DNA from 3 places in the Streptomyces sp. NPDC001744 genome. Region 3 is predicted to be linked to each of the others. Evidence: predicted binding sites of a transcription regulator. Region 3 holds the regulator's gene; each other region holds the start of a gene.
The links. The regulator HrcA, encoded in region 3, represses chaperone genes, less so after heat shock. The targets are predictions, from matches to a motif close to TTNGCACTCNGNNNNNCNGAGTGCNAA.
Positions count from the first base shown of each region.

Region 1: groES (co-chaperone GroES) is a predicted target of HrcA. The motif match lies at 2,959-2,985, and genes of this name have one in related genera.
Region 2: groL (chaperonin GroEL) is a predicted target of HrcA. The motif match lies at 1,932-1,958, and genes of this name have one in related genera.

Region 1 is NZ_JBIAUG010000001.1:16,912-24,496, forward strand. Features, by position in the region: gene ACFYZY_RS00070 (hypothetical protein) at 1-658, opposite strand, end outside; gene groL (chaperonin GroEL) at 759-2,387, opposite strand; gene groES (co-chaperone GroES) at 2,505-2,813, opposite strand; gene ACFYZY_RS00085 (polysaccharide deacetylase family protein) at 3,128-4,057, opposite strand; gene ACFYZY_RS00090 (SAM-dependent methyltransferase) at 4,196-5,383, shown strand; gene ACFYZY_RS00095 (RNA polymerase sigma factor) at 5,552-6,892, opposite strand; gene ACFYZY_RS00100 (YciI family protein) at 6,925-7,290, opposite strand; gene ACFYZY_RS00105 (polysaccharide deacetylase family protein) at 7,388-7,585, opposite strand, start outside.
Region 2 is NZ_JBIAUG010000001.1:346,230-353,814, reverse strand. Features, by position in the region: gene thrC (threonine synthase) at 1-575, shown strand, start outside; gene ACFYZY_RS01725 (MoaD/ThiS family protein) at 607-885, shown strand; gene ACFYZY_RS01720 (cold-shock protein) at 1,344-1,547, shown strand; gene groL (chaperonin GroEL) at 2,126-3,754, shown strand; gene ACFYZY_RS01710 (FG-GAP-like repeat-containing protein) at 4,126-7,356, shown strand; gene murQ (N-acetylmuramic acid 6-phosphate etherase) at 7,443-7,585, opposite strand, start outside.
Region 3 is NZ_JBIAUG010000009.1:239,103-246,687, reverse strand. Features, by position in the region: gene dnaJ (molecular chaperone DnaJ) at 125-1,261, opposite strand; gene hrcA (heat-inducible transcriptional repressor HrcA) at 1,262-2,281, opposite strand; gene ACFYZY_RS14065 (MBL fold metallo-hydrolase) at 2,428-3,156, shown strand; gene ACFYZY_RS14060 (DUF3097 domain-containing protein) at 3,167-3,967, shown strand; gene hemW (radical SAM family heme chaperone HemW) at 3,987-5,228, opposite strand; gene ACFYZY_RS14050 (AMP-dependent synthetase/ligase) at 5,279-7,156, opposite strand; gene lepA (translation elongation factor 4) at 7,418-7,585, opposite strand, start outside.

The DNA.
Region 1 (7,585 bases), on a different contig from region 3:
CGGTCGACGGGTCCCTGAGCGGGTGGTCCCCGGGGACGTCCGCCGGGAGCGGCGGGTTGAGGCGGCCGGAGACGATGACGGGGAGGCCCGACGGGTCGTACGGCAGGAGCGCCGCGATCGAGTGCGCGTCCGGGCCCGTCGTCACGCCCCGGTCCTCGTCAAGACCGTCCACGAGGAGGACCAGGCGCTCGCCGCGCGCCGCGCAGGCCCCGGCGGCGGTGGCGTACAGGCGCAGCAGGTGGGCCTCCCGGGTGGCGGCGGTCAGCAGGGCCGGGAGGCCCTCTCCGGCCAGTTCCGCGAGCTGCTCCAGGACCACGTCCACGTACGCGGCCACGTCGTTCTGGGCGCCGAGCCGGGCCGTGACGAAGAAGGGGACGATCCGCACGCCCGGGGGCGGGGCGAGGGCGAACGAGGCCATCAGCGCCGTCTTCCCGGCCCAGGCGTCCGCCCGCCACCACCGGTAGCCGGATCCGGTGCGGCAGAACTCCGCCAGTTCCGCCAGCTCTTCCTCGCGGCCGACGAGTTCCGGCGGGGCGATCCGGCGGACCTGTTCCCGGTAGGCCGAGCGGACCGCCGTACCCGTGCCGAAGCCGACCGTGTTGCCGTCGCCCACGACGACGACGCCCGCCCCGTTGTCGACCTCGATCCCCCGCTCCATGGGCCCCATGCTGCCAGCGCCGGGCGCGGCGGGGAGGCGAACGCCGAGGCCCGGTGCCCCCGCGACGGGGGCACCGGGCCTCAGTGGTCAGTTACGCGCCTCAGTGGGAGTGGCCGTGACCGTGGCCGTGGCCGTGGTCCGCCGGCTCCTCTTCCTTCTTCTCCACCACGAGGGTCTCGGTGGTGAGGAGGAGGGAGGCGATCGAGGCGGCGTTCTCCAGGGCGGAGCGCGTCACCTTCACCGGGTCGATGACGCCGGCCTTGACCAGGTCGCCGTACTCGCCGGTCGCGGCGTTGAAGCCCTGGCCCTTGTCCAGCTCCGCCACCTTGGAGGTGATGACGTAGCCCTCCAGGCCGGCGTTCTCGGCGATCCAGCGCAGCGGCTCGACGGCGGCGCGGCGGACGACCGCGACACCCGTGGCCTCGTCGCCGGTCTTGCCGAGGTTGCCCTCCAGGACCTTGACGGCGTGGACGAGCGCGGAGCCGCCACCGGAGACGATGCCCTCCTCGACCGCGGCGCGGGTCGCGGAGATGGCGTCCTCCAGACGGTGCTTCTTCTCCTTCAGCTCCACCTCGGTGGCGGCGCCGACCTTGATCACGCACACGCCGCCGGCCAGCTTCGCGAGGCGCTCCTGGAGCTTCTCGCGGTCCCAGTCGGAGTCGGTGGACTCGATCTCGGCCTTGATCTGGTTGACGCGGCCCTGCACGTCCTCGGAGTTGCCGCCACCGTCGACGATGGTGGTGTCGTCCTTGGTGACCGTGACGCGGCGGGCGGTGCCGAGCACGTCCAGGCCGGCCTGGTCGAGCTTGAGGCCGACCTCCTCGGCGATGACGGTGGCGCCGGTCAGCGTCGCCATGTCGCCGAGCATCGCCTTGCGGCGGTCGCCGAAGCCGGGGGCCTTGACGGCCACCGCGTTGAAGGTGCCGCGGATCTTGTTCACGACCAGGGTCGACAGGGCCTCGCCCTCGACGTCCTCGGCGATGATCAGGAGCGGCTTGCTGGCGCCGGCCTGGATGACCTTCTCCAGGAGCGGGAGCAGGTCCTGGATCGAGGAGATCTTGCCCTGGTGGATCAGGATGTAGGGGTCGTCGAGGACGGCCTCCATGCGCTCCTGGTCGGTCACCATGTACGGGGACAGGTAGCCCTTGTCGAAGGCCATGCCCTCGGTGAAGTCCAGCTCCAGGCCGAAGGTGTTGGACTCCTCGACGGTGATGACACCGTCCTTGCCGACCTTGTCCATCGCCTCGGCGATGAGCTCGCCGACCTGCTGGTCCTGCGCGGAGAGCGCGGCGACGGCGGCGATGTCGGACTTGTCGTCGATCGGGCGCGCGGTGGCGAGCAGCTCCTCGGACACGGCCTTGACGGCGGCGTCGATGCCCTTCTTCAGGGCGGCCGGGGAGGCGCCGGCGGCCACGTTGCGCAGGCCCTCGCGGACGAGCGCCTGGGCGAGCACGGTGGCGGTGGTGGTGCCGTCACCCGCGATGTCGTTGGTCTTGGTCGCCACCTCCTTCACGAGCTGGGCACCGAGGTTCTCGTACGGGTCCTCGATCTCGACCTCGCGGGCGATCGTGACACCGTCGTTGGTGATGGTGGGGGCGCCGAACTTCTTGTCGATGACGACGTTGCGGCCCTTGGGGCCGATCGTCACCTTCACCGTGTCGGCAAGCTTGTTGACGCCGCGCTCAAGGGCGCGACGGGCGTCCTCGTCGAACTTCAGGATCTTCGCCATGGGAGCGGTTCAGCCCTCTCGGAATCGGGTGGAACGAACCGCGCCCCGGGGCGCCTGGAAGGGGCCTCGGGGCGCAGCTCAAAGCATCTGCTTCAGGTACTTCGGTACTTCGGTGAACTACTTCTCGATGATCGCGAGCACGTCGCGGGCCGAGAGGACGAGGTACTCCTCGCCGTTGTACTTCACCTCGGTGCCGCCGTACTTGCTGTAGAGCACGACATCGCCGGTCTTGACGTCGAGCGGCAGGCGCTCGCCGTTCTCGAAGCGGCCCGGGCCGACGGCCAGGACGACGCCCTCCTGGGGCTTCTCCTTGGCGGTGTCCGGGATGACCAGGCCAGAGGCGGTGGTCTGCTCGGCGTCGAGCGGCTGGACCACGATGCGGTCCTCGAGCGGCTTGATGGCAACCTTGGAGCTGGTGGTCGTCACGATCCGACCTCCCCCTTCGGAGATCACGGGGTTGACTGTCTGAGGTGGCGAACCAGGTGGATCCGTCGTCGCGGGTGCCGGACCTGCCCGTCGCTGTGTTGGCACTCTCCGGTGGGGAGTGCCAGAGCTGACACTATGACCGCGATTAGCACTCGGTCAAGCGGAGTGCCAATTGATCGCTCCGTGGCGTGATCGGGGACGGGGTCGGGACGCGGTCGGGCACGGCCCGGGGCGCGGCCGGGGACGCGGTCGGGCGGGGTTCTCCCGCGCCTCCCGTACGGGCCGTCCCCCGCCCCCCTCGCTCCCCGCCGGTCTCAGACGTAGTCCTCCAGCTTCGCCACCGCGTACCCCTTGGCCGTGATCACGTTCATCACGCGGCGGACCATGTCTGCCATGCTGCCGTCCCAGTCCTCCTTGCCCCGGAAGTGGGTGAGCACGATGTCGCCGGGGTGCAGGTCCCGGTCCCACTCGCGCCACTCCATATGGTCGGGGAACGCCTCGGCGGCCCACAGCGGGACCGCCCTGATGCCGCAGGACTTGGCCGCGCGCAGCGTGTCGTCGTTGTAGTTGCCGTACGGCGGGCGGAAGAGTTCGGGCCGCTTGCCGAACTTCTTCCCGATGACGTCCTGCATGCCGCAGATCTCGCGCTTCTGCTCCTCGTACGAGAGTCCGGGCAGGTAGCGGTGGTGGAGGGTGTGGTTGTGGAGGGCGATCCCGCCCTTCTGGGACTTCTGCATCCGGGAGAAGTACGCGTAGTCGTCGTTGATGACGTAGTCGCTGAGGAAGGCGCTGTACGGCAGCCGGAGCTCGTCCATCATCCGCAGCAGCTCGGGGTCCTTCTCCGCGCCGTCGTCGATCGTCAGGAAGACGATCTTCTCCTTGGTCGGCACGGTGGTGAAGACGGGCGGCATGCCGTCGCTCTTCGTCTCGAAGCCCTTGCGGGTGCCGATCGCCGGCTTGACGGCCGGTGGGGCGGGCGCTTCGAGCGGGGGCTTCGCGAGGCCCCACTTCCGGGCGGCGAGGACCCGGGCGGCCCGCTGGGCGCGGAGCTCCTCGGCCCGCGACCGGGGGGCGGCCCGGGGCCCGGCCTCCTGCTCCGGGGCCTGCTGGCCGGCGGCGGGGACGGGCGGCGCGGCGCGGTCCGGCGCGGCGGCTCCGGAGCAGGCCGTGGCGGTCGCGGCGAGGGCGGCGACGACGAGCGCCGCCCCGAACGTCCGGCGGGAGCGGTGCACCCCTTGTGCCATCTTTTCTTCCTTTTGTCGTACGAGCTGCATGGCGCCGCATCCTGTCAGCGCGGGAACCCCTGCCGGGCCGCGACACCGCCGTACCGCGCCCGCCGTCCCCCGGCCGGCCCACAGCCCTCCAGGGACCACAATGGGGCGGTGACCGACCTCGCCTCCTTCGCCGCCCTGTTCACCCCCGAGGGGCAGGCGCTCCTCACCGCCCTGCGCGACCACGACCCCGCCCGGGAACTGGCGGTGGCCTCCCGGCTGCGCCGTGACCACCCGGTCGAGCTGGTCACGGCCGCGCTCGGCCAGGCACGGCTGCGGCAGCGGGCGGTGGCGAAGTTCGGCGCGGAGGACGCGTTCCGGATGTACTTCACGCCGAACGGCGTCGAGCAGTCGACCCGGGCCTCGGTCGGGGCGTACCGGGCGGCCCGGATGAAGGCGCTGGGCGTCGGCAGCGTGGCGGACCTGTGCTCCGGGATCGGCGGCGACGCGATCGCCCTCGCCCGCGCCGGGATCTCCGTCCTCGCCGTCGACCGCGATCCGCTGACCGCCGAGGCGGTCCGCGCCAACGCCGAGGCGCTCGGCCTGTCCGGACTGATCGAGGTCCGGTGCGCGGACGTGACGGAGATCGACACGCGCCCGTACGACGCCGTCTTCGTGGACCCGGCGCGGCGCGGCGGCCGGGGCAGGATCTTCGCCCCGGAGGCGTACTCCCCGCCGCTGTCCTGGGCCGTCGAGGCGGCCCGGAAGGCCCCGCACGCCGCCCTGAAGGTGGCGCCGGGCATCCCGCACGAGGCCGTTCCCGCGGAGGCCGAGGCCGAGTGGATCTCGGACGGCGGGGACGTGAAGGAGGCCGTCCTCTGGTTCGGTACGGAGCCGGGCGCGCGCCGGGCCACCCTGCTGCCCTCCGGCGCGGGCCTCACCGGGCGCGGGCTGCCCGACCCGGCGGTCCGGCCGGTCGGCCGCTACCTGTACGAGCCGGACGGCGCCGTCATCCGCGCGCACCTCGTCGCCGAGGTGGCCGAGGAGCTGGACGGCGGCCTGATCGACGGGACGATCGCGTACGTCACGGCGGACGCGCTCGTCCCCACCCCGTACGCCGCCGCGTACGAGATCACCGACGAACTCCCCTTCAACCTGAAGCGGCTGAAGGCACTGCTGCGGGAGCGCGAGGTCGGCACCCTGACGGTGAAGAAGCGCGGTTCCGCGGTCGAACCGGAAGAGGTCCGGCGCAGGGTGCGGCCCAAGGGCCCCCACGCGGCGATGGTGCTGCTCACCCGGGTCGCGGGGGCCCCGACGATGCTGATCGGCCGGCCCGTCCGGACGGACGGGGAGCGGTGAGCCGCGCCGGGCGCCGGCGGGAGCGCCGGGCGGCGCCCCGGGCCGGCCGGGCCGGTGGGCCGCGCCGCGCTCCGGCGGGGCCGGCGCCGACGGTCCTCGCCGGTCCCGCGCCCCGCACGGTTCACGCCTCGTGGGGCCCGGGTCCCCGTGCCTCCGTGCCCCCGGGGGTCAGGGCGGGGGCGCGCCCGTCTCCCGCGCCCGCCCGAGCAGCAGCGCCCGCTCGCTCCCGTTGCGGGTGAGGGACGCCGCGCGCTCGAACTCGGCGCGCGCCTCCGCCGTCCGCCCCAGCCGGGCCAGCAGGTCCCCCCGGACGCTGGGCAGCAGGTGGTAGCGGGCCAGGGCCGGCACGGCGGCGAGGGCGTCGACCAGCGGGAGGGCCGCCGCCGGGCCCTCGGCCCTCGACACGGCGACCGCGCGGTTCAGCTCGACCACCGGGAAGGGGGCGACGGCGCCGAGCCGCCCGTACAGCGCGGCGATGAGCGCCCAGTCCGTCTCCCCGTACGACGCGGCCCGCGCGTGACAGGCGGCGACGGCGGCCTGGAGGGCGTACGGCCCGTAGTCCCGCGGGTCCCCGGCCCGCTCCAGGGCCGCGAAGCCGCGCCGGACCAGCGACCGGTCCCAGCGGCGCCGGTCCTGGTCGGCCAGCAGCACCGGCCGGCCGTCGGGACCGGTCCTGGCGGCCGTCCGGGCCGCCTGGAGTTCGAGCAGGGCGGCCAGGCCCTGCGCCTCGTCCTCCCCGGGGACGAGGGCGGCGAGGACGCGGGCGAGCCGGAGGGCGTCCTCGCACAGGCCGGGCCGCAGCAGGTCGTCGCCCGAGGTCGCCGCGTACCCCTCGTTGAAGATCAGGTAGACGACCTCCAGGACGGAGCCGAGCCGGGCGGCCCGCTCCTCCCCGTACGGCACCTCGAACTCCACGCCCGCCCCGGCGAGCGTCCGCTTGGCGCGGGTGATCCGGGCCGCGGCCGTCGCCGTGGGCACGAGGAGGGCGCGGGCGACCTCGTCCGTCCGGAGCCCGCCGACGAGCCGCAGCGTCAGTGCCGTCCGCGCCCCGGCGGAGAGGACGGGGTGGCAGGTGGTGAAGACCAGCCGCAGCACGTCGTCGTCGATGTCGCCGGGGCCGGAGGGCTCGGGGTCGTACGCCTCCCCGGTGAGCGCGCGGCCCACCTCGGTGAGCTTCCGGGCGTACGTCTCGCGCCGCCGCACGAGATCGACGGCGCGGTGCCTGGCGGCGGTCGTCAGCCAGGCTCCCGGCCGCTCCGGGACCCCGGTGCGCGGCCACTGTTCGAGGGCGGTGACCAGGGCGTCCTGGGCGATCTCCTCGGCGATGCCGAGGTCGCGGACGATCCGTGCGGCGGTCGCGACGATCCTCGGCGACTCCGCCCGGAAGACGGTGTCGAGCACGCCCTCCACCGAGTCCGCCCCGCGCCCCCGTCCCGGACCCGGGCCGGAGCCGCGGTCCGGACCCGCCCCGCGCCCCGTCCCCGTGCCGTGTGCCGTCACGTCCCCCATGACAGCACACGGCACCGACAGCGGGGCCGGGCTCAGGCCCCCGGCTCCCCCTCGACCTCGCGGACCTCCAGGCCCAGCTTCCAGTGCGGCGGGTGGGCCGACAGGAAGCGCCCGGCCCACTCCAGCGCCTCGGCCATGTCCGCGCACTTCATCAGGGCGTAGCCGCCGACGACCTCCCTGGTCTCGGTGAAGGGGCCGTCGGTGAAGGACAGCTTCCCGTCCGACCAGGTGATCCGGGTGGCCTCCGAGGTCGGCCGGAGCCCGGCCGTGTCCAGCATGACGCCGGCCCGGGTGATCTCCTCGAAGAGCGCGCCCATCCGCTCCTCGAACCCGGGGTCGGCGTCCGCCATGTCGACGGTGTCCTCCTCGGCGCGGACGAGCGTCATGAAGCGGGGCATGGTGTCTCCTCGTGGATGCGGTGGCGGGGCCGTTCCCCGCCTCTCACCCCTCCGACGAACGGGGACCGCCCGCATCGACACCGCGCCCGGAGGAATCTCAGACGTAGTCCTCCAGGCGCGCCACCGTGAAGCCCTGCTCCCGGACGCGGCGCAGCAGGGTGGCCGTCATCTCGGTCATCGTGCGGCCCTTGAGCTCGGCGGGGCCCCGGAAGTGGGCGAGGACGATGTCGCCGGGGTGGAGCTTCCGGTCGCCGCGCTGGTACTGCATGTTCGTGATCTGCATGGACTCGCGCCA
Region 2 (7,585 bases), on a different contig from region 3:
AGATCTGCGAGCAGCTCGGCTGGGTGATCCCGGACCAGCTCGTCATCCCGATCGCGTCCGGCTCCCAGCTCACCAAGATCGACAAGGGGCTCCAGGAGCTCGTCAAGCTGGGCCTGGTCGAGGACAAGCCGTACAGGATCTTCGGTGCCCAGGCCGAGGGCTGCTCCCCGGTCTCCGCCGCCTACAAGGCCGGCCACGACGTGGTCCGCCCGCAGAAGCCGAACACGATCGCCAAGTCGCTCGCGATCGGCAACCCGGCCGACGGCCCGTACGTCCTCGACATCGCCCGCCGCACCGGCGGCGCCGTGGAGGACGTGAACGACGAGCAGGTCGTGGACGCGATCAAGCTGCTCGCGCGGACCGAGGGCATCTTCGCGGAGACGGCGGGCGGCGTGACCGTCGGCGTCACCCGCAAGCTCGTGGAGAACGGCCTCCTCGACCCGGAGCTGACCACCGTCGTCCTCAACACCGGCGACGGCCTCAAGACCCTGGACGCGGTGGCCGACACCTCGCAGGCGACCGCCACCATCCGCCCGAGCCTGGACGCGTTCCGCGACGCCGGCCTGGCGCACTGAAGCCCCCCGGCCCCCGAAAGGTGACGAAGTCATGGCCGTGAACGTCCGCATCCCCACCATCCTCCGCACCTACACCGGCGGACGGTCCGAGGTGCCGGCCGAGGGCGCGACCCTCGCCGAGGTCATCGCGGACCTGGAGAAGAACCACACGGGCATCGCCGCCCGCGTCCTGGACGACCAGGGCAAGCTGCGCCGCTTCGTCAACGTCTACGTGAACGACGACGACGTGCGCTTCGAGCAGGGCCTGGAGACGGCCACCCCGGACGGCGCGGGCGTCTCGATCATCCCGGCGGTCGCCGGAGGCTGCTGAGAGGCGGGCCGCGCGTCCCCGCCGGCCCGCCCCTTCCGCTCCGTTCTTCCGGTTCCGTCCTTTTCGGATCGCCCGTGAATCACCCTCGAATTGCCCCTTCCGCATCCATAAGCGGAAGGGGCAATTCTGTATGGTTGAGCGCGGTAGAGTTGGGGAAGCCCCCTCCGCCGCTCATGCCGGGCGCATATGAGAACGCCCCCCGACATGACAAGAAGTGGCCAAACCGTGCGCGCGTTGTGCACCTTCTGCGCGTTTTGCCGGGCCCGACTTGCCCGGACATTCAAGGGATTCTCCCTTTCCTCCTTTCTGGCGTGCCCAGAATTCTCGCTCGAACGGCCTGTTGCAGAGGGCAGTTGGGCAGATACATTCAGCCGCGGTCGACGCGTTCCGGCGCAGGGTCTGACCCGGGGTTCGTGAAGTGCGGCCCCGCGCAAGGGCCAGTAACAGGGGAGTTAGGCATGGCTCAGGGCACCGTCAAGTGGTTCAACGCGGAGAAGGGCTACGGCTTCATCGCGGTCGACGGTGGTGCGGATGTTTTCGTCCACTACAGCGCGATCCAGATGGATGGCTACCGCAGCCTCGAAGAAGGACAGCGAGTCGAGTTCGAGATCTCGCAGGGCCAGAAGGGTCCGCAGGCGGACATGGTCAAGCTCGCCGTCTGAGCGCGGCGCGATCGGCCACCGACGCAACGCCGTCGAGGGGCCCGCATCCCGAAGGGGACGCGGGCCCCTCTCGCGTGTGCGGGGCGGGGCGGCTTCCGGGCCGGGCGTCGTCCGTTCCTGCGGGGGCCCGGCCCGTCCGGGGCTCCGCGCGCCCGGAGCCTTGTCCGTCCGGGCCTCTGTGCGTCCGGAGTTCTGTCCGTCCGGGGTGCTGTGCGTCCGGAGTCCTGTCCGTCCGGGGTGCTGTGCGTCCGGAGTCCTGTCCGTCCGGGCCCCTGCCCGCCCGAAGCCCTGTTCACCTGGGGCCTCGCCCCCCGGGTCCCGTCCGCCGGGTCCTTCGCGCCGTCTTCCGGAACCCCCGGCTCCCCGCCCGAAACCCGAGAGTCGCTTGCACTCTCATAGGGCGAGTGCTAATCATTGGCGTTAGCACTCGGAAGGTGAGAGTGCTACGAGGATCGGGCAGGCGAGGCCGTCGGCCGCGTGGGGCAAGGAACCGCGCGGAGCAACCGGAGGCCGTCCGTCGCGGGCGTCGGCGCGGTCCTGGAGCGTTATCCACCCCATGTCCGGGAGGACCACTTCACATGGCCAAGATCATCGCGTTCGACGAGGAGGCCCGGCGCGGTCTCGAGCGCGGCATGAACCAGCTCGCTGACGCCGTCAAGGTCACCCTCGGCCCCAAGGGCCGCAACGTCGTCCTCGAGAAGAAGTGGGGTGCCCCCACGATCACCAACGACGGTGTTTCCATCGCCAAGGAGATCGAGCTCGAGGACCCGTACGAGAAGATCGGCGCCGAGCTGGTCAAGGAAGTCGCCAAGAAGACGGACGACGTCGCCGGCGACGGTACGACCACCGCCACCGTCCTCGCCCAGGCGCTCGTCCGCGAGGGCCTCCGCAACGTCGCCGCCGGTGCCAACCCGATGGCCCTCAAGCGCGGCATCGAGAAGGCCGTCGAGGCCGTCTCCGGCGCCCTGCTCGAGCAGGCGAAGGATGTCGAGACCAAGGAGCAGATCGCCTCCACGGCCTCCATCTCCGCCGCCGACACCCAGATCGGCGAGCTCATCGCCGAGGCGATGGACAAGGTCGGCAAGGAAGGCGTCATCACCGTCGAGGAGTCCCAGACCTTCGGTCTGGAGCTGGAGCTCACCGAGGGCATGCGCTTCGACAAGGGCTACATCTCGGCGTACTTCGCCACCGACATGGAGCGCATGGAGGCGTCGCTCGACGACCCCTACCTCCTGATCGTCAACTCCAAGATCTCCTCCGTGAAGGACCTGCTCCCGCTCCTGGAGAAGGTCATGCAGTCGGGCAAGCCGCTGCTGATCATCGCCGAGGACGTCGAGGGCGAGGCCCTGTCGACCCTGGTGGTCAACAAGATCCGCGGCACCTTCAAGTCCGTCGCGGTCAAGGCGCCGGGCTTCGGCGACCGCCGCAAGGCCATGCTGAACGACATCGCCATCCTCACCGGCGGCACGGTCATCTCCGAGGAGGTCGGCCTCAAGCTGGAGAACGCGGGCCTCGACCTGCTGGGCCGCGCCCGCAAGGTCGTCATCACCAAGGACGAGACCACCATCGTCGACGGTGCCGGTGACAGCGAGCAGGTCGCCGGTCGCGTGAACCAGATCCGCGCCGAGATCGAGAACAGCGACTCGGACTACGACCGCGAGAAGCTCCAGGAGCGCCTGGCGAAGCTCGCCGGTGGCGTCGCCGTCATCAAGGCCGGTGCCGCGACCGAGGTCGAGCTCAAGGAGCGCAAGCACCGCATCGAGGACGCCGTCCGCAACGCGAAGGCGGCCGTCGAGGAGGGCATCGTCGCCGGCGGTGGCGTGGCCCTGCTCCAGGCGTCGAGCGTCTTCGAGAAGCTCGAGGCCGACCTGTCGGGCGACGAGGCCACGGGCGCGAACATCGTGAAGCTGGCCCTCGAGGCCCCGCTGAAGCAGATCGCCGTCAACGCCGGCCTCGAGGGCGGCGTCGTGGCGGAGAAGGTCCGCAACCTGCCCGTCGGCCACGGCCTGAACGCCGCGACCAACGAGTACGTCGACCTCATCGCCGAGGGCATCATCGACCCGGCGAAGGTCACGCGCTCCGCGCTGCAGAACGCCGCGTCGATCGCCGCGCTGTTCCTCACCACCGAGGCCGTCATCGCCGACAAGCCGGAGAAGGCCGCCGCGCCGGCCGGCGGCGGCATGCCGGGCGGTGACATGGACTTCTGATCCCGAGGGATCGGCGGTTCGTCGCTGGACGCGACAGCCGAGGGCGGTACTCCCGTGAAGGGGTGCCGCCCTCGGGCCGTTGTGCGGGCCCGGCCTCCGGTGGCGCGGGGGAGGGGCGGAAGCGGCCGGAGTCGCGGACGAGGTCGTCCGGAAGGCCGGGTGCGAAGGCTCCGCCGCTCAGGAATCGCAGGCTCGTCTCCCGGCCCCGTTCCCCCGCCCGACCCTCAGCGGCGAAAGAATTGAACGAGTTCGAAAAAATGTTCTCCGGTGGTGCCGTCCTCTGCTAGGGTCGGCCTGCTCGCGCGGGGGAACGAGCGGCGAGCACACCTGGCCCCTCCCCGCGCCGTATGCCCCGGGGAGGGACTTTCTTCGTGATCAACCCATTGCGCCGGCAGTCGAGACGGCGCGCGCTCGGCCGTATCGCGCTCACCGTCGGCCTCGTGGTGACGGCGGGAATCGGCACCGCCGCGGGGGCGGCCGTCGCCGAGCCCCCCGCCGGAACCACCGAGCCCGTCGTCGTCAGTCCGGGCGCGCGCTTCGTGCCCCGCGCCACCCTCGTCCTGAACGCCGGCGAGACCGGCTTCCTCACCGCGCGGGAGGGCGACGACCGGCTCCGCTGGATCGACTACGCCACCGGCACGACGACCGTCCTCGACCACCGGCTGCCCGAACCCCTCTCGTACGACGTCGACGCCTACCGCTTCACCCGGTACCCGTCGGACTTCGGCCACGGCTCCGACACCGTGGCCGTCCTCTCCGGGGACCCGGCCCCGTACGTGACGCTCCAGCAGCGGGCCGGCGGCAGCGCGACGACCAGGGTCGCGATCCCGGAGGGGCAGACGTACGTCGCGACCTACGGGAACACCGTCGTCACCCGGACCGGCACCGAGAGCGCCGTCACGAGCCTGCACCTCCTGCGCCCGGAGGGCGGCGGAGTGCGGGACCAGAAGCTGGAGGGCCTGCCGGAGGGCTGGAACCTCACCATCAGCGAGGGCGACGCCCGGTCCGTCGCCGTCCGGGGCATCAAGTGGGAAGACACCACGATGTCCCAGGGCTGGTGGGTCGTCGACCTCGCGAGCGGAGGTGTGAAGGCGCTCTCCACACACGGCGAGAGCATCTCCTTCGACCGGGACACCGTCTTCCACCTCGGCGCCCCGTCCGGCAGCGAGGCCCAGGTGTACCGCCGCGACGACCCGGACGCGGCCCCGGTCACGCTCGATCTGCGGGACGTGGCCTCCTACAACGACGTGGTGCGGCCCTTCGGCGACGCCTTCGTCACCGTGACCCCGCCCAGCCCCGGCAACGAGGGCGGGTACCGGGGCAACCACCTCGTCCTGCGCGACGCCGCCGGAAGCTGGAAGTCCCTGCTGGCCGTCGCCTCTCCCTCGGTGCACCGCACGCCCGACGGCTCACTGCTCGTCGCGGGCGCCGAGGAACGCACGGACCTCGGCGCCCTCGACTGGGGGTACTACCTCTTCACCCCCGGCACGAACGGCACCTTCACCCGCAAGCGCCTGGCGGACATCGAGGACAGGGAGGCGAACCCCTACGGCATCTCCCTCGGCAGCGGCATCCTCACCACGGCCGACGACTCGAACCTGTACCAGCCGGGCACCGCCCTCGGCGGCTACCGGAGCACCTGGCTGAAGACCTCCGGGCGCCCGGAGGAGCTGAACTCGACCGTCGACGGGGTCGTGTCCGGGGGGGACGACGACTTCTGCGCCCCCGTTCACGGCACCTACTGCGTCACCATGTTCGCGAGCGGGGACGGTCATCACGGCCGCCGGGAGGCGACCGAGCAGGGCGTCACCATGCTCTACCGCAACGGCACCGCTCCGTGGGGCCCGAGGGTGAACTCCGGGATCGGCAGCCCCCAACTGGTGGACTTGTCCGGCCGGTTCGGCGTCGTGAACCAGAGCTGGGGTGGCGCGCAGGCGGTCCTCCACTTCAAGGACGCCGACACCGGCGGCGTGCTGCAGAAGCGGGAGCCGGTCGCGGCCTCCGTCTGGGGCGGCACGCTGTGGAGCGCCCTCGGACGGTGGAACGACACCGGTTCGGGCGTGTCCACCCGGGTGGAGGCGAAGAACCTGTCGACGGGCGCCGCCGGAGAGTCCTTCGACGCGTCCTGCGTGCCCAGTGACCTCCAGGCCGTGGGCCGCTGGGTGTATTGGAGGTGCAGCGACTACTGGAACGATTTCAAGGGCGCCGGCGTCCACGACCGGCAGACGAAGCGTTCCCTGCGGCTCGGGGCCGACGAGACGCTCCTCGGCGACGGTTATCTGGTCCACCGCTCGGACACGGCCGGCCTCACCCTCGTCGACCTGCACGACGGCCTCCCGGCCAGTGGCAAGGAGGCGGACCTGCCGCGGCGCGTGGTCGCCACCGCCGCCGAACTCGGTGACCGGACCGCGCGCCGGGCCGGGTGGACGGTCGACCGTTTCGGCGGCCACGTCGCCTACACGGGCGGGGACCGCCGGGTGCGGATCGTCCCCTCGGGCGTTCCCGCCTCCCCGGTCGCCGCCATCGACGCCGACACCCCGGCCGTGAACCTCGGTTCCGGTGCGTGGAAGCCTCGTTGGTGGCTCTCGAAGCCGGGCGCGTCGTGGTCGCTGGCGCTGCGGAACAAGGCGACGGGGAAGGCCGTGCGGACGCTGGCCGGGGGCGAGGCCCGCGGACTGGTGACGACGTCGTGGGACGGCAAGGACGCCGCCGGGAAGCTCGTCGCCAACGGCGCGTACACGTGGACCCTGACCGTGAAGCCCGCCGACGGGCAGGGTGCCGACCTGGTCCTGTCCGGCGTGGTGCCGGTTACCGGCGGCGCCACTGTCTGGCGGGATCTGGCCGGGGGCGACGGTTTCGGTGACCTGCTGGTGTCGGACGCGGCGGGCCTGGTGTCGATGTACCGGGGCACGGGCACGGGCGCGCTCTCGGACCGGATCGCCGGTACGGGAGCGAAGTTCCCGGCCGGTTCGGCGATCGTGCCGGCCGGCGACCTGGACGGCGACCGGTGCGCGGACGACTACGTCCGGGTGGGGGACCAGCTCCGGGCCTACCGTCCCGGCTGTGACAAGGTGCTCTCGGCCTCCTCGCCGTACACGCCGGTCGGCGTGGGCTGGGGGCAGTACGACGTGCTGACGTCGTCGGGGGACGTGGACGGTGACGGGTTCCCGGACCTGCTGGCGCGTCAGGCGTCGACGGGGGACGTGTACTTCTACGGGGGCACGGCCGACCACCGGTTGAAGGCCCGCGTGCGGATCGGGACCAACTGGAAGCTGTACGCGAAGCTGGTGGGCGCCGGTGACCTGAACGGCGACGGGCGGGGCGACCTGCTCGGCGTGGACGCCTCGGGCGTGCTGTGGCAGTACCACGGCACGGCGGCCGGCGGCGTGACGGCCCGGACGCAGGTCGGTGGCGGCTGGGGCGTCTACTCGGCCCTGGCCGGGACCGGCGACCTGAACGGCGACGGCCGCGCGGACCTGGTCGCCCGCGACACCACGGGCAAGCTCTACGCCTACTACTCCGCCGGCTCCGCCGCCACCCCCTACGGGGGCCGCGTCCTCATCGGCACCGGCGGCTGGAACACCTTCAGGGGCCTTCACTGATCCTTCCGGACAACCCGGGGGCCCGGCCGTCACCGACGGCCGGGCCCCCGGGGCGTTTCCCCGGGGCGCCACGGGGACCCCGGCGGTTACCGGGCGTGCAGCGCCGCGCGCAGGTGGCCCCGGGAGTCGGCGAGGCGCTTCGCGGCCGTGGGGGCGTCGACGTCGGCGAGGAGCATGAGGATCGCGTTCTTCACCTCGCCGTCGGCGGCGGCGAGGGCGGCCTCGATCT
Region 3 (7,585 bases):
GAACGGCGGACGGGCGCGGGAAAGCGCGGCGGCCCGCCCGGCGCCCGCGACCGCGCGGACCCGCGCGGGAGACACGGGAGAGGGGCGGCACCGGGGTGCCGCCCCTCTCCCGTACGGGCGCCGGTCAGCGCCCGTTGAACGCGTCCTTCAGGCGCGAGAACAGCCCCTGCTGGCCCGGGTGGAACTGGCCGGTGGGCCGTTCCTCGCCGCGCAGCTCGGCCAGTTCGCGCAGCAGGCGCTCCTGCTCGGCGTCGAGCTTGTTCGGGGTCTGGACCTCGACGTGCACGATGAGGTCACCGCGCCCGTTGCCCCGCAGGTGGGTGACGCCGCGCCCGTGCAGCGGGATCGACTGGCCGGACTGGGTGCCGGGCCGGATGTCGATCTCCTCGACGCCGTCGAGGGTCTGCAGCGGCACCTTGGTGCCGAGCGCGCCCGCCGTCATCGGGATCGTGACCGTGCAGTGCAGGTCGTCGCCGCGTCGCTGGAACGTGTCGTGCGGGGTCTCGTGGATCTCGACGTACAGGTCGCCGGCGGGGCCGCCGCCGGGGCCGACCTCGCCCTCGCCCGCGAGCTGGATGCGGGTGCCGTTGTCGACGCCGGCCGGGATCTTGACCGTGAGCGTGCGGCGGGAGCGGACCCGTCCGTCACCCGCGCACTCGGGGCACGGGGTCGGGACGACGGTGCCGAAGCCCTGGCACTGCGGGCAGGGGCGGGAGGTCATGACCTGGCCCAGGAAGGAACGGGTGACCTGGGAGACCTCGCCCCGGCCGCGGCACATGTCGCAGGTCTGCGCGGAGGTGCCGGGGGCGGCGCCCTCGCCCGAGCAGGTCGTGCAGACGACGGCCGTGTCGACCTGGATGTCCTTGGTGGTGCCGAAGGCCGCCTCGTTGAGGTCGATCTCCAGGCGGATCATGGCGTCCTGGCCGCGGCGGGTGCGCGAGCGCGGGCCGCGCTGCGAGGCCGTGCCGAAGAAGGCGTCCATGATGTCGGAGAAGTTGCCGAAGCCACCGGCCCCGAAGCCGCCCGCGCCGCCTCCGCCGGAGGACGAGAGCGGGTCGCCGCCGAGGTCGTAGACCTGCTTCTTCTGCGGGTCCGAGAGGACCTCGTAGGCGGCGTTGATCTCCTTGAAGCGTTCCTGCGTCTTCGGATCGGGATTGACGTCCGGGTGCAGCTCGCGCGCGAGCCTCCGGAACGCCTTCTTGATCTCGTCCTGGGACGCGTCGCGGCGCACGCCGAGTACGGCGTAGTAGTCCGTGGCCACTTACGACTCCGCCAGGATCTGTCCGACGTAACGTGCCACTGCGCGTACCGCTCCCATCGTTCCGGGGTAGTCCATGCGGGTCGGTCCGACCACGCCGAGTTTGGCGACTGTCTCGCCGCCCGAACCGTAGCCGACCGAGACGACGGACGTGGAGCTCAGTCCCTCGTGGGCGTTCTCGTGCCCGATGCGTACGGTCATGCCCGATTCCTTGGCCTCGCCCAGCAGCTTGAGGAGCACGACCTGCTCCTCCAGTGCCTCCAGGACGGGCCTGATCATCAGGGGGAAGTCGTGTCCGAAGCGGGTGAGATTGGCGGTGCCGCCGATCATCAGCCGCTCCTCGTGCTCCTCGACGAGGCTTTCGAGGAGGGTCGCGAGCACGGTCGAGACAGTGGCGCGGTCCTCGGCCTCCTCGAAGGACTCGGGGAGGTCCTGCACCAGCTGCGGCACGTCGGCGAAGCGACGGCCGACGACCCGGCTGTTGAGCCGGGCCCGCAGGTCGGCGAGGGAGGTCTCGCCGAAGGGCGCCGGGCAGTCCACGAGCCGCTGCTCGACCCGGCCGGTGTCCGTGATGAGGACGAGCATCAGGCGGGCGGGGGCCAGCGAGAGCAGTTCCACGTGCCGGACGGTCGAACGGGTCAGCGAGGGGTACTGGACGACGGCGACCTGACGGGTGAGCTGCGCGAGCAGCCGGACCGTGCGGCCGACGACGTCGTCCAGGTCGACCGCGCCGTCGAGGAAGTTGTGGATGGCGCGCCGCTCGGGCGTCGACAGCGGCTTGACGCCCGCGAGCCGGTCCACGAACAGCCGGTAGCCCTTGTCGGTCGGGATGCGGCCGGCGCTGGTGTGGGGCTGGGCGATGTAGCCCTCGTCCTCCAGTACGGCCATGTCGTTGCGCACGGTGGCGGGCGACACGCCGAGTTTGTGGCGCTCCGTGAGCGCCTTGGAGCCCACGGGCTCCTCCGTCCCGACATAGTCCTGGACGATGGCGCGCAGCACTTCGAGTCTGCGTTCGCTGAGCATCGTGCGCACCTCCAGCTGTCGTCGTCGTTCCGGTTGCTCCGCTTTTGGCACTCGCCCTGTCCGAGTGCCAACGGGCCCCGGCCAGTGTACGGCGGCACACGACGCTCCTGGCAAGGAGGCGGCGTCCCACCGGTTAGCGTCGCCGCATGGATGTGGACTGGGAAGCGTGCGGATGGGAACGGCTCGCGGACGGCGTGGGACGGCGGCGGCTGCCCCGGTGGGACGCCACGGTGGGCCTCGTCCTGGGCGAACGGGCGGCCCTGCTGTACGACACGGGGTCGTCGCTCACCGAGGGCGCCGAGCTGCGGGCGCAGGTGGCGGAACTCACGGGCGGCCGGAGGGTGACGCACATCGCACTGGGTCATCCGCACTTCGACCACGTGCTCGGCGCGGCGGCCTTCTCGGGCGCGGAGGTCCTCGGCGCGGTCGGGACGGACGAGCTGCTGGGCAGGGAGCGGGACCGGGAGGCGCTGCGCGCGGACGCGGTGCGGCACGGCCTGGACCCGGAGGCCGCGGCGGAGGCGGTGGACGTGCTGGTGGCGCCGAAGCACGTGGTCTCCGGCGAGCGGACCCTCGACCTGGGCGGCCGGCAGGTGCTCCTGGCGAACGTCGGCCCCGGGCACACGGGCCACGACCTGGTGCTCCTGGTGCCCGGCCCGCCCGAGGTGGTCTTCTGCGGGGACCTGGTGGAGGAGTCGGGCGAGCCGCAGGCGGGCCCGGACGCGATCCCGTCCCGCTGGCCGGACGCCCTGGACCGGCTCCTCGCGCTCGGGGGCGAGGACGCGGTGTACGTACCGGGGCACGGGGCGGTGGTGGACGCCTCGTTCGTACGACGCCAGCGGGAGGAACTGGCACGCCGCTTCGAGGTGTCATAACGTCCTGCGAATGCGCAGCTACAACCCGGACCTGACGCCCCCCTGGAAGCGCTCGGCGCCCGTCCCGGAGGTGCCGGCCGACCGGGACCTCGTCGTGGAGGAGGTGACGACGGGCTTCTGCGGGGCGGTGATCGGCTGCGAGGCGGGCACGGTCACCCTGGAGGACCGTTTCGGCAAGCACCGGGTCTTCCCGCTGGAACCGCGCGGCTTCCTCCTGGAGGGGAAGGCCGTGACCCTGGTCCGTCCCTCCGCCGGGCCGGCGCGCCCCGCCCGCACGGCCTCCGGCTCGGTGGCGGTGCCGGGCGCACGCGCGCGCGTGGCGCGGGCGGGACGGATCTACGTGGAGGGCCGGCACGACGCCGAGCTGGTGGAACGGGTCTGGGGCGACGACCTGCGGATCGAGGGCGTGGTCGTGGAGTACCTGGAGGGCGTGGACGACCTCCCGGCGATCGTCGCGGAGTTCGGACCGGCGCCCGACGCCCGCCTCGGCGTCCTGGTGGACCACCTGGTCCCGGGCTCGAAGGAGTCCCGGATCGCGGCGCGGGTGACCTCGCCGGACGTGCTGGTCGTCGGCCATCCGTACATCGACGTCTGGGAGGCGGTGAAGCCGTCCTCGCTCGGCATCCCCGCCTGGCCGGCGGTCCCGCGCGGCCAGGACTGGAAGACGGGCGTCTGCCGCGCCCTGGGCTGGCCGGAGAACACGGGCGCGGCCTGGCGGCACATCCTGTCGCGGGTCACGTCGTACAAGGACCTGGAGCCCGCGCTCCTCGGCCGGGTGGAGGAGCTGATCGACTTCGTGACGGCGCCGTAGGGCGCCCCCGGAGCCCGCTTCAGTCCACCAGGTCCCGCACCACCGCGTCCGCGAGCAGCCGCCCGCGCAGGGTCAGGACCGCCCGCCCGGCCGCGTACGGGCCGGGGTCGAGGAGGCCGTCCTCCAGGGCCCTGCGGGAGGCGGCGAGCCCGGCGGGCTTGAGCAGGGCCAGCCCGACCCCGTCCCGCAGCCGCAGTTCGAGCAGGATCCGCTCCACCCGGCGGTCCTCCTCCGCGAGGAGCTCGCGCCCGGCGCCCGGCGACCTCCCCGACGCGAGGGCCGCCGCGTACGTGCCCGGGTGCTTCACGTTCCACCAGCGGACCCCGCCCACGTGGCTGTGGGCGCCGGGGCCCGCGCCCCACCAGTCCGCGCCGCGCCAGTACAGCTCGTTGTGGAGGCAGCGCCCGGCGTCCGAGGTGGCCCAGTTGGACACCTCGTACCACTCGAAACCGGCCCCGGACAGCACCTCCTCGGCCATCAGGTACCGGTCGGCGTGCACGTCGTCGTCGGTCATCGGGACCTCGCCGCGCCGGATGCGGCGGGCCAGCTGCGTGCCCTCCTCGACGATCAGGGCGTAGGCGCTGACGTGGTCGGGGCCGGCGCCGATCGCCGCGTCGAGCGAGGCCCGCCAGTCGTCGTCGGTCTCGCCGGGCGTGCCGTAGATCAGGTCGAGGTTGACGTGGTCGAACCCGGCGGCCCGCGCCTCCGCGACGCACGCCTCGGGGCGTCCGGGCGTGTGGGTGCGGTCGAGGACCTTCAGGACGTGCTGCCGGGAGCTCTGCATGCCGAAGGAGACCCGGTTGAAGCCGCCCTCGCGCAGCTCCGCCAGGTAGGCGGGGTCGACCGACTCCGGGTTGGCCTCGGTCGTGACCTCGGCGTCGTCCGCGAGCCCGAACCCGTCCCGGATCGCCCCCAGCATCCGGACGAGGTCGCCGGCGGCGAGCAGCGTGGGCGTGCCGCCGCCGACGAAGACGGTCCGCACCGGCCGGGGGTCGTCCCCGAGGACCTTCCGGGCGAGCCGGACCTCCTCGACGACCTGTCCGGCGTAGTTGTCCCGGGAGGCGAGCACGCCCCCCGTGCCGCGCAGCTCGCTCGCCGTGTAGGTGTTGAAGTCGCAGTAGCCGCAGCGCGTCGCGCAGTACGGCACGTGCAGGTAGAACCCGAGCGGGCGCTCCCCGGCCCCTTCCAGGGCGTACGGGGGAAGCGCCCCGTCCTCGGGAACGGTCTCACCATCGGGCAGTACGGAAGGCATGGGTCCCATTGTCCCGTACCGCCCGGGGTGAACCGCCGGCCCGCCGCCGGGGACGCCGGTCAGGCCTCCCGCGAGCCCGCGTACATCTCCTCGATGAGGTGCTTGTACTCCCGCTCCACGACCGGCCGCTTCAGCTTCAGGGACGGGGTCAGCTCGCCGTGCTCGATGTCGAGGTCGCGCGGCAGCAGGCGGAACTTCTTGATCGTCTGCCAGCGCTGGAGGCCCTCGTTGAGACGGTCCACGTAGCCCTGGACGAGCTTCTGGGTCTGCGGGGCGGCGACCACCTCGGCGTACGACCTGCCCGCGAGGTCGTGCTCGGCGGCCCAGCCGAGGATGGCGGGCTCGTCGAGGGCGATCAGGGCGGTGCAGAAGTTCCGGTCGGCGCCGTGGACCAGGATGTTCGAGACGAAGGGGCAGACCGCCTTGAACTGGCCCTCGACCTCGGCCGGCGCGATGTACTTGCCGCCGGACGTCTTGATCAGGTCCTTCTTGCGGTCGGTGATCCGCAGGTAGCCGTCGGCGGACAGCTCCCCGATGTCGCCGGTGTGGAACCAGCCGTCGGACTCCAGGACCTCGGCCGTCTTCTCCGGCAGGCCGTGGTAGCCCTCCATGATGCCGGGACCGCGCAGCAGGATCTCGCCGTCGTCCGCGATCCGGACCTCGGTGCCGGGCAGCGGCTTGCCGACGGTGCCGGTGCGGTACGCCTCGCCCGGGTTGACGAAGGAGGCGGCGGAGGACTCCGTGAGGCCGTACCCCTCCAGGATGTGGATGCCGGCGCCGGAGAAGAAGTAGCCGATCTCGGGGGCGAGGGCGGCGGAGCCGGAGACGCACGCGCGCAGGTTGCCGCCGAACGCCTCGCGGATCTTGCCGTAGACGAGGGCGTCGGCGACCTTGTGCCGGGCGGTGAGGCCGAAGGGCGCGGAGGCGGTGCCGGTGCGGCGGAAGTTGTCCTGGGTGGCCCTGGCGTACTCGCGGGCGACCCCGGCCGCCCACTGGAAGATCTTGTACTTGGCTCCGCCGGCGGCGCGGGCCTTGGCGGCGACCCCGTTGTAGACCTTCTCGAAGATGCGGGGCACGGCCGCCATGTAGGTCGGCCGGACCACCGGCAGGTTCTCGATGATCCTGTCGACGCGGCCGTCGACGGCGGTGACGTGGCCGACCTCGATCTGGCCCGAGGTGAGGACCTTGCCGAAGACGTGGGCCAGCGGCAGCCACAGGTACTGCACGTCCTCCCGGGTGACGAGACCGGTCGCGGCGATGGCCTTGGCCATGTACGACCAGTTGTCGTGCGGGAGGCGGACGCCCTTGGGGCGGCCGGTGGTGCCCGACGTGTAGATGAGGGTGGCGAGCTGCGCGGGGGTGATCGCGGAGACCCGCTCCTTGACCGCCTCCGGATGCTTCTCCAGGTACGCCCGGCCGCGTTCCTCCAGGTCGGCGAGGGAGAGGACCCACTCGTCGTCGCCCTCGACGCCCGTGGGGTCGACGACGATCACGTGGTGGAGGTCCGGCAGCTCGGCACGGCGCTCGACGGCCTTGGCCAGCTGGGCGGCGTCCTCCGCGATGAGGACCCTGGACTCGGAGTCGGAGAGGATGAACGCCGACTCCTCGGCGTTGGTCTGCGGGTAGACCGTGGTGGTCGCGGCGCCCGCGCACATCACGCCGAGGTCCGCGAGGATCCACTCCACCCGGGTGGAGGAGGCGAGGGCGACCCGCTCCTCGGACCGCACGCCCAGGTCGATCAGGCCGGCGGCGATGGCGTAGACCCGTTCGGCGGCCTGCCCCCAGGTGAGCGACTTCCACTCGTCCGGGCCGGAGCCGGACGCGGCGGGGATCGGGTGGCGGTACGCCTCCGCGTCGGGAGTCCGCTCGACTCGCTCAAGGAAGAGGGTCGCCACGGAGGGCGGCCGGTTCTCGATCTGGGTCTGTGTGTCGCTCACGACGTCCTCCGGGCGGCGGCGGTGCCTTCTGGTGGTTCGTAACTAACTGGCGAGTAACCTTCGAGCCGGGATCAGACTAGGGCTCAGGGGTCGGACACGTAAGGTCTTGCAGGTCGTCGCTTCATAACGAACGGGCCCACGCGCACTCCGCGCGTGGGCCCGTCCGCCGCACGGGGCGGCCGTTCCGCTTCCGGACGCCGCCCCGGCTCCGGCTTCGATTCCGGCTCCGGCACCGGTTCGTTCCGGTTCGTCCGTCGGTGGCTACTTCTTTCCCTTGCCGGAGGACTCGTCGCTCGACAGGACGGCGATGAACGCCTCCTGCGGCACCTCCACCGAGCCGACCATCTTCATGCGCTTCTTGCCCTCCTTCTGCTTCTCGAGGAGCTTCCGCTTCCGGGAGATGTCACCGCCGTAGCACTTGGCGAGGAC